Regions from separate parts of the Rhodococcus sp. NPDC055112 genome, predicted to be linked through region 4. Evidence: riboswitches for the same ligand, from Rfam matches in the RefSeq annotation. Region 4 holds a riboswitch; each other region holds the start of a gene.

Region 1 (2,191 bases), on a different contig from region 4:
TCGCCGCGCAGCCCCGGGTGCCCGACCGCCTCGAGGAAGGCGAGGTCGCTGTCGTGGTCGCCGTACCCGTAGCTGTTCCCGGTATCGACCCCTAGCTCCACCAAGACCGAGGTGACCACCTCCGCCTTGGCCTGCCCGATCATCGGCCGCTCGACCTCGCCGGTCAGCACCCCCTGGCCGTCGATGACCGGGCGGCTCGCCACGATCCGGTCGGCACCGACGGCCTCCCCGATCGGCCCCAGTACAGGTGCGAACGAGCCGGACAGCAGCACGATCGCGGCACCGGCATCGCGATGGTCCCGCAGCGCGCCGAGGGTCTCCGCGTAGTACGGGGCGGCGGTGGACTCGAACTCCCGATACCACCGGCGACCCGATTCCTCCAGCTCGACGAGTGGCACCCCCCGAAACGTGCGGTAATAGCTCCGGTTCACCTCCTCCCGCGGCGCGCCCCCTGCCGCCTGCCGCCGCAATGCGTCGCGCAGTCGCGAGTACTCGCTACCGTCATCGCCCCGCTCCCACAACCAGTGCTCGAGGAAGGCGAACATGCTCTTGACGGTGATCAGTGTCTCGTCGACATCGAAGAAGGCGACCTGAGCGGGGCCCCGCTCGATGCCCGTCATGCGGTGGCCCCGAGGAAGGCCTCGATCGCCTTCGCCGCCTTGCGTCGCTCGATCTGACTGATCGTCGAGTTCTCCAGCGCGGCAAACGAGATCGTCGCGGTCGCGACGCTGCGGCCGAACTGGGTCACCTCGATGTCGATCGTGAACTGCAGCTTGGCCGGATCCTGGATCGAGACGGCTCCGAACCGGGCGCGCAGCGATGCGGGCAACGGGAACAGGAAGGTCTTGAACGACAGGTTGATCGAGTTCCAGACGACGTAGTAGTGCCGTTCGGGCGAGCGGTTGCCGTACTCGAGCTCGAAGGCCCCGAGGAACAGCTGCCGCGCCGCCTCGACGATCACCAGCCCCTGGACGTGCTCGCCGGTCTGGTGATCGATGAGCAGCTCGTTGTCCCCGTCGATCCGGAGGTCGGAGGTGAAGCTCCCGTCCTCGGCGCGCGCCAGGTTGGCGATGAGGACGTTGGTCTCCTGATACTTGTGCACGTGATGGCGCGGCGCCGGGGCGGCGATGTCGCCGAGCAGGCGAACCTCCGCGTCCGGGGCATGGATCGATGCGACGTGTTCGACGTATTCCTTGTCGTGCCGCTTGATCCCCTGCCCGAGCCTGATGGTCAGGTCGGTGCGCACGTTCCGGAACGCGCCGCCGCGCAGTGCGGCGACGAGACCCGAGACGGTGTGGACGCGTGTGCCATCGGCGAAGCCACGGAATCGGTCGGCGACGACGACCAGATCCGTGAGCGGGATCTCGGCTACGACATCGGCGGCCGGGAGCTGCGACGGAAGGGCTGCCGGGGCGAGCTGAACTGCGGACATGGGTATCCCCTTCGAGGACTGAATTGAGCGCTTATGGCGTCGGATGACCGCCATCCGGTCGTCACCCGGAGCACCCCGCCGCACTGGAGGGTTGCCGATCAGCGAGCCGGGGCTTGACGCTGATACTCATGACCGTGGACAGAAAATTAGGTCCACCCGAATCGCGCGTCAACCCAACCAACCGATTGGTTGCTGTGAGGTGGGGCTCAAGATTGCGATCGGGTAAGGGCGTCACACACCGGACACACCCGGACACTCCGCTACTCGACCGGGCCCGCCCTGGCCGCCGCGACGGCGTCACCGCCTCCGACGGCCGGTAGCGGCAACCGGGCCCCGACGGTCACCACCACGTCCCAGTCCTCGATCCGGCAGTCACGCACCGTCCCACGCATCCGCCCGGCGATCGTGGTCGCCGCGGCACAGGCCGCTTCGCTGCCGCGCTCCAGGGCGGCAGCGGCCGCGAGCGCAGCCAGGTCCGCGGCCGACTGGGCCCGGTGCCGCGCCGACACCGCCGAGCCGAGGTGGATCACCAGGGCCGCCACCGCGATCAGCGCCAGCATCGCCCAGCAGGCCAGGACGGTGGCCGCTCCCCGCTCGTCCCTCACCCGCCTGCCCCCCTCGGCCACGAATCCGACGGTGATCCGGCGGAACCCGAGTCCTCCATTGCGGCAACCGCTTCCGCGGAGACGTCGAGCGCAGGCAGCAGTGGCACCGCGACCCCGACGACCGCCGTGGCGAATCCGTCGACCTCCCGCACCG
Region 2 (2,191 bases), on a different contig from region 4:
TGCCACGGGTTGATCGCCATGATCACGGCCAGGGTCAGCACATAGAACAGGATGATGCGCACCGGGACGGTGTTGATCGCGCGGGGAATCGTGCGCTCCGGGTCCTCGGCCTCGCCCGCCGTGACACCGATGATCTCGGTGCCACCGAAGGCGAACATCACGATCGCGAAACAGCCGACGAAGCCGCCGAACCCGGTGGCGAAGAACCCGCCGTCGGACCACAGGTTGCTCACTCCGGTGCCGGTGTCGTGGACCCCGAACCCGAAGATCAGGATCGCGACGCCCGCGGCGATCATCGCCACGATGGCCGCCACCTTGACCAGCGTGAACCAGAACTCGAGCTCGCCGAACACCTTGACGCTGAGGAGATTGATCGCGCCGATGAAGAAGACGATCGCCAGGACCCAGATCCACCGCGGCACGTCGGGGAACCAGAACCCCATGTAGACGCCGAACGCGGTCACGTCCGCGAGGCACACCACGATCATCTCGAACGTGTACGTCCACCCCGTCATGAACCCGGCCAGCGGCCCGAGGTGCTTGCTCGCGTACTCGCCGAACGAGCCCGAGACGGGATTGCTCACGGCCATCTCGCCGAGCGCCCGCAGCACGAGGTACACCGCCAGGCCGCCGATCAGGTAGGCCAGCAGCACGGACGGACCGGCCTGCTCGATCGCCGCGGCGGAGCCGTAGAAGAGGCCCGTGCCGATGGCGGAGCCGAGCGCGATGAATCGGATGTGCCGGGCGGTGAGACCTCGGGTCAGCGCCGTGGCGGCGGCTTTCACTATCGGTCTCCCTGCGAGCTACTCGAAACTCGGGCGATGCCCGGACTTGATGATTGCGACCCGCAGCCTAGCCCTGTAATGCAGGTCACCCGCTGTCGCCGGGTCCATGGCGGCGCCTCCGCCACACCGAAACGCCGCCCTCGCTTTCGACCGCTCGACCCGAGCCGCTAATATCGAGGGCGGTCATGAGTGCCAGCATCAAGCCCCGGCTAGCTGGTCGGCAACCCTCCATCCGCGGTGGGGTGCCCCGGGTGATGACCGGGTTGTCCGAGAAACAGTTCGGATGACAAGCGCGGGTCCGTCGGGACGGACCCACAAACCGGGCCACGACCCACCGGAGGTTCACCATGTGTTGTTGTCGCAGATAGGACCCAGTCTTGCCCCCTGGCGCCTGAGCTGCGCCGATCTCCCCCAATTTCTTGGAGTAGACAACACATGAGCGAGAACACCCCCGTCACCGACCCGACCGCTGCCTGGAGCTTCGAGACCAAGCAGATCCACGCGGGCCAGACGTCCGATGCGACGACCAACGCCCGCGCGCTGCCGATCTACCAGACAACGTCGTACACGTTCAACAACACCGATCACGCGGCGGCGCTGTTCGGGCTGGCCGAGCCGGGCAACATCTACACCCGGATCATGAACCCGACCCAGGACGCGGTCGAGCAGCGGATCGCCTCGCTCGAGGGAGGCGTGGCGGCGCTCCTGCTGGCCTCGGGGCAGGCCGCCGAGACGTTCGCCATCCTCAACCTGGCCGAGGCGGGCGACCACATCGTCTCCAGCCCGCGCCTGTACGGCGGCACCTACAACCTCTTCCACTACACGCTGCCCAAGCTCGGCATCACGGTCAGCTTCGTGGAGGACCCCGACAACCTCGAGCAGTGGCGCGCGGCCATCCAGCCGAACACCAAGGCCTTCTTCGGCGAGACCATCTCCAACCCGAAGAACGACGTCTTCGACATCCCCGGCGTCTCGGCGGTGGCGCACGAGAACGGCATCCCGCTGATCGTGGACAACACGGTCGCCACCCCGTACCTGATCCGGCCGCTCGAGCACGGCGCGGACATCGTGGTGCACTCGGCGACCAAGTACCTCGGCGGGCACGGCACGGCGATCGCCGGCGTCATCGTCGACGGCGGCAATTTCGACTGGACCCAGGGCAGGCACACGAACTTCACCACGCCCGATCCCAGCTACCACGGTGCGGTGTTCGCCGACCTCGGCGCGCCCGCGTTCGCACTCAAGGCCCGCGTGCAACTCCTGCGCGACGTGGGCGCAGCGGTCTCGCCGTTCAACGCCTTCCTCATCAGCCAAGGCCTGGAGACGCTGAGCCTGCGCATCGAGCGGCACGTCGAGAACGCGCAGCGGGTCGCCGAGTTCCTGCAGGCCCGCCCCGAGGTCACCTC
Region 3 (2,191 bases), on a different contig from region 4:
CGGCGATCGGTAGCAACCGGGGGGCGCTCGATCCTCCGATCGCGGCGAAGGACCGTTTCAGGTTCGCCTCGCCCCTGGCGACGCCGACGACGGAGGCCCCGGCCCGGTATGCCATCGCGGCGGCCGCGAGACCTATCCCGCTGCTCGCGCCGATGACGAGTACTCGGCCGTCGGGCGCGAAGGGGTTGAGCGGCGGCCGTGTGGATTCGTTCACGTCGCGAACACTACGGAATTCGTTTCGGGCTCATTGTTTTCACGGTGATCCGAATTATCGAGAACTGTTTCGAAAAGGTAAATGTGCAGCGCCTGGAGGGTGCGGGAAGGCCGGTGCGGGACGAGGCGGGTGGCGGCCCCAACCGGATGGTTGACACGCGGCGAGGCCCCGGATACGTTCTCTCCCAACGGTCATGAGTATCAGCTGATAGCCCCGGCTTGCTGATCGGCAACCCTCGCGGAGCGGTGGGGTGCCCCGGGTGAGGACCGGGCTGTATCCATGCGGATACGGCAAGCGCCCTACTGTCGCGAAAGCTGAACACGTTGATTGTCATGATGGAGTGTAGAAACCGGTCAGTGTAATAACTGATCGGTAATCGAGTCGAGCGCTCCCGCTGTGTTGCGCAGACCAGTCGAGAATCCCAGGAGACGGATATCGACGTCGATGCTCGCCTTTTCGAATTAAGGGCCGGCATCGGCGATCGGAGCATTTCGCAATGCCGCCGTTCCCTTTGTTCACCGTCCTTTTCCATTCGCCGCCGTGACAACGAGGTCACGCGTGGCGGCTTTTCTGTCTGTCGCGGCGCGTCCGCACGGACGAACATCCGGAGGAATTCGCAGAATGAGTACCCATCCAGCCGTCCCCGGACGCACCCGCAGGTTAGTGGCGGGAATGGTCGCCTCGGTGTCACTGCTCGGCTTGACCGCCGCGTGCAGCGACTCGGAGGCGGCCACGGCAGGCACCGTCTACTTCGGTGTGTCGGGGCCGAAGACCGGGCCGTCGGCCGAGTACGGGCGACTGTGGCAGCAGGGCTTCGACCTGGCGCTGGAGGAGATCAATCAGAACGGCGGCATCGACGGGCGCAAGGTCGAGCTCAAATGGGAGGACTCACAGTCCGATCCGAAGCAGACCGTGCCGATCGCGACGAAGTTCGTCGACGATCAGTCCGTGATCGCCGAGCTCGGGGACTTCTCTTCGCCCGCTTCGATCGCCGCCTCTCCGGTGTACAACCGGGGCAAGCTGGTGCAGTACGGATTCACCAACTCCGCGGTCGAGTTCACCAACGGGGGTGAGTACTCGTGGAGCCCGTCGATCACCCTCGACGTGTTCCAGGAGCGCAATGCCGAGTGGGTTTCCCGCAAGGCGAAGAAGGTCTCCGTGGTCTACCTCGAAACCGACTGGGGCAAGCAGGCATTCAAGTACTTCTCGCAGTTCGCGGCGGAGAAGGGCGTCGAGATCGTCTACTCGTCGCCGATCCTCCCGGACTCCACCGACGTCAAACCGATCCTGATCAAGGGTCGTGACGCGGCGCCGGAGGCCTTCGTGCACCTCGGCTACGGCCCCGATGGCGCCCTGGTGGTCAAGCAACTCCGGGATGTCGGGTTCGACAAGCAGTTCTTCGGGGGCCAGAACACGCCACAGTTCATCGAGCTGGCGGGCTCCGCGGCGGAGGGCGACATCGTGAACGGGATCTTCAGCGCGGCGGATGCCGATCCCCGTATCCAGGACTTCGTCGGCAAGTTCCGGGCGAAGTTCGGGGTCGACCCGGGCGACTTCAATGTCTACGCCTATGACGCACTCAAGGTGCTCACCGATGCCGCGAACCACGGCGGTGCGACGAGGGAGGGTGTCCTGAAGGGCCTGAAGGAATCCGAGTTCAACGGAATCGGGCTGGGCCAGTTCGCCTTCGATCAGCAGTCCCGCCGTCCCGATGGCGCGGCGCCCCGCGAGCTCGTGCTCCAGAACGGGAAGTTCGTACCAACCGCATGATCGACACCCTCCTCGCCGGACTGATCCACGGCAACGCCTATGCGCTGATCGCAGTCGGGATCACCCTGATCTTCGGGGTCACCAATGTGATCAACTTCGCCCACGGCGCGGTGTTCGCGTTCGGGTCGATCTTCGCGTGGTGGCTGATCGCCGAACTCGGGCTGTCCCTGTGGACCACCATCGTGGTGGTGGTCGGTGTCTCGGGGC
Region 4 (2,191 bases):
CCGAAGACGTGCGCGGTCCGTTCCCGAACAATCTGCATGTCGGCCGCGCTGGTACCGACGTCCTCTGCGGTCCGGTATCGCCCGCCCAGATCGTCCACGATGTCGGCGAGGTCGAGCATCGCCGCGCGGCGGCGGTCCCCGTCGAGGACCTCGCCCGGCGCCAGGGCGATCACGGACTTGCCACCGCCGGTGTCCAGACCCGCGACCGCACATTTGAGGGTCATCGCGGCGGACAACCGGAGTGCGTCCTCCATCCCGGACTGCCAGTCCGGGTACTGCCACACCCGGCAGCCACCGAGCGCGGGTCCCAGCCGGGTGGAGTGCACGGCGACGGTGATCGGGAGGCCCGAGCGCGGTCCGCATTCGAGGGCGACGTGTTCGTGGTCGAAGCCGCTGTGCGAGGTGCGGGTGACGGGTCGGGCTTCCAGGGTGGTCATCGTTGACGTCCTTCCGATAGCTGGGCTGGGTGGCGCTCAGGGCAGTGTCGATATGCGCTGTGTGTCGCTACTACAGTCGATATGGCTGGCAGAACAGTCAATAGTGGGATCTCTGGCTGATCGGAGTGATCAGTAGGCGTGGGTGACCTGGGTCACCGATGTGACGTAGCGCTCAGTTGTCCGCCGATCGGAGGACCCGAGGTTCCCCCGGCTGACCCGCCGATCGGTGGACAGACACGAGCGGCGCCCCCGGCGAGAGTTGATTGCGTACCCGAACCCAGGAAAGGGAATCGCATGACGACAACACAGGCGCCGCCGCAGATCCGGCGGGTTCTGTTCATCGGGACCCCGGCGGCCTTCGTCGAGACCGAGCGGTGGCTCAGGCAGCACGGTCTGGAGTCCACGCGGGCGCTCGGCGACGACCTTCTCGGTGCGATCGCCACCGAGGACGTGCTCGACGGGATCTGCTCGGCCGCCGATGCGGCGGCGGTGCAGCACGTGCGCGCGCTGGGGGTGCCTTGCGTCCGCGTTGAGCCCTTCGCGCCGGTGATGCTCCTGGCCGCCTGTTAGGTCTCGATCGGAGCAAAAAGGCTGAACAGCAAGTCATTTCAATTCGAGTGAGACAGGCCATCGGGCGCCGGGGACCGGCTCGCGGAACACGCGAGCCGGTCTCTGCTGTTGACAACCCGCGACCCGGCCTGCCATTCTCGCCGTAGGTCATGAGTGCCAGCAGATAGCCCCGGCTTGCTGGCCGGCAACCCTCCACCGCGGTGGGGTGCCCCGGGTGACGACCTGGCTGCGGTCCAACACCGGACCCGGCAAGCGCGGGCTCGTTGTCTTCCACAAGCACACGGGTCCCTGACCGAGGGATGTCTGATGACTGCTGTTCTCACCGCCACCGCCACCGCCGTTCGCTCCGACGAGCGCTGCGCCGCCGACCGTCCGTTCGCCGAGGTCTCCGGGGCCGACCTGACCGTCCCGCTGGCAGACGGCGGGACCTGCACCTACGCGAACTTCGACTACGCGGCCAGCGCGCCTGCCCTGGCGCAGGTCACCGCGCGGGTGCAGGAGCTGCTGCCGTACTACGCCAGCGTGCACCGGGGGGCCGGGTACGCCTCGCAGGTGTCCACCGCCAGCTACGAAGGGGCCCGTGACGTGGTCGCCGGGTTCGTCGGGGCCCGGTCGGACGACGTGGTGGTGTTCACCAGGAACACCACCGACTCGCTGAACCTGCTGGCCGGCTGCGTGCCGGGCGACACCGTTGTCCTCGACATCGAGCACCACGCAAATCTGTTGCCCTGGAAGAAGAACGGCACGCGGATCGTCCGGTCCGCGGACACCGTCGCCGAGACGGTGGAGCGGATCGTCGCCGAACTGTGCAGCAAGCCGGCAGCGCTGCTCGCCGTCACCGGCGCCTCCAACGTCACCGGCGAGGTGCTGCCGATCGCCCGGCTCGCCGAGGTCGCGCACGCCTGCGGGGCGCGGATACTCGTCGACGGCGCCCAGTTGCTGCCGCACCGGCGGGTGGACATCGCCGCGCTCGGCGTCGACTACCTGGCCTTCTCCGGTCACAAGCTGTACGCGCCGTTCGGGGCGGGCGCGCTCATCGGCAGGCGGGACTGGCTGGATGCCGCCGAGCCGTACCTGGTCGGCGGCGGCGCCACCCGCGACGTCTCGGCGGCAGGCGTCGACTGGGCGCAGGCCCCGCAGCGTCACGAGGCCGGCACCCCCAACGTGCTCGGCGTCGCGGCGTT

The links. Region 4 has a riboswitch for S-adenosylmethionine ahead of ACWFRB_RS11865 (aminotransferase class V-fold PLP-dependent enzyme). Riboswitches for the same ligand answer to the same signal wherever they lie in the genome.
Region 1: linked by a shared signal. The riboswitch ahead of ACWFRB_RS15365 (AfsA-related hotdog domain-containing protein) and the one ahead of ACWFRB_RS11865 (aminotransferase class V-fold PLP-dependent enzyme) in region 4 are both predicted to bind S-adenosylmethionine.
Region 2: linked by a shared signal. The riboswitch ahead of ACWFRB_RS20300 (bifunctional o-acetylhomoserine/o-acetylserine sulfhydrylase) and the one ahead of ACWFRB_RS11865 (aminotransferase class V-fold PLP-dependent enzyme) in region 4 are both predicted to bind S-adenosylmethionine.
Region 3: linked by a shared signal. The riboswitch ahead of ACWFRB_RS15400 (ABC transporter substrate-binding protein) and the one ahead of ACWFRB_RS11865 (aminotransferase class V-fold PLP-dependent enzyme) in region 4 are both predicted to bind S-adenosylmethionine.

Annotation. Positions count from the first base shown of each region.
Region 1 is NZ_JBSGTR010000032.1:19,921-22,111, reverse strand. Features, by position in the region: gene ACWFRB_RS15370 (HAD family hydrolase) at 1-620, opposite strand, end outside; gene ACWFRB_RS15365 (AfsA-related hotdog domain-containing protein) at 617-1,432, opposite strand; SAM riboswitch class IV at 1,455-1,566, opposite strand; gene ACWFRB_RS15360 (Rv3654c family TadE-like protein) at 1,693-2,058, opposite strand; gene ACWFRB_RS15355 (TadE family type IV pilus minor pilin) at 2,034-2,191, opposite strand, start outside.
Region 2 is NZ_JBSGTR010000053.1:36,159-38,349, forward strand. Features, by position in the region: gene ACWFRB_RS20295 (amino acid permease) at 1-785, opposite strand, end outside; SAM riboswitch class IV at 967-1,084, shown strand; gene ACWFRB_RS20300 (bifunctional o-acetylhomoserine/o-acetylserine sulfhydrylase) at 1,221-2,191, shown strand, end outside.
Region 3 is NZ_JBSGTR010000032.1:26,233-28,423, forward strand. Features, by position in the region: gene ACWFRB_RS15395 (SDR family oxidoreductase) at 1-214, opposite strand, end outside; SAM riboswitch class IV at 404-517, shown strand; gene ACWFRB_RS15400 (ABC transporter substrate-binding protein) at 836-1,984, shown strand; gene ACWFRB_RS15405 (ABC transporter permease) at 1,981-2,191, shown strand, end outside.
Region 4 is NZ_JBSGTR010000019.1:59,611-61,801, reverse strand. Features, by position in the region: gene ACWFRB_RS11875 (Glu/Leu/Phe/Val dehydrogenase dimerization domain-containing protein) at 1-437, opposite strand, end outside; gene ACWFRB_RS11870 (hypothetical protein) at 732-1,007, shown strand; SAM riboswitch class IV at 1,153-1,268, shown strand; gene ACWFRB_RS11865 (aminotransferase class V-fold PLP-dependent enzyme) at 1,314-2,191, shown strand, end outside.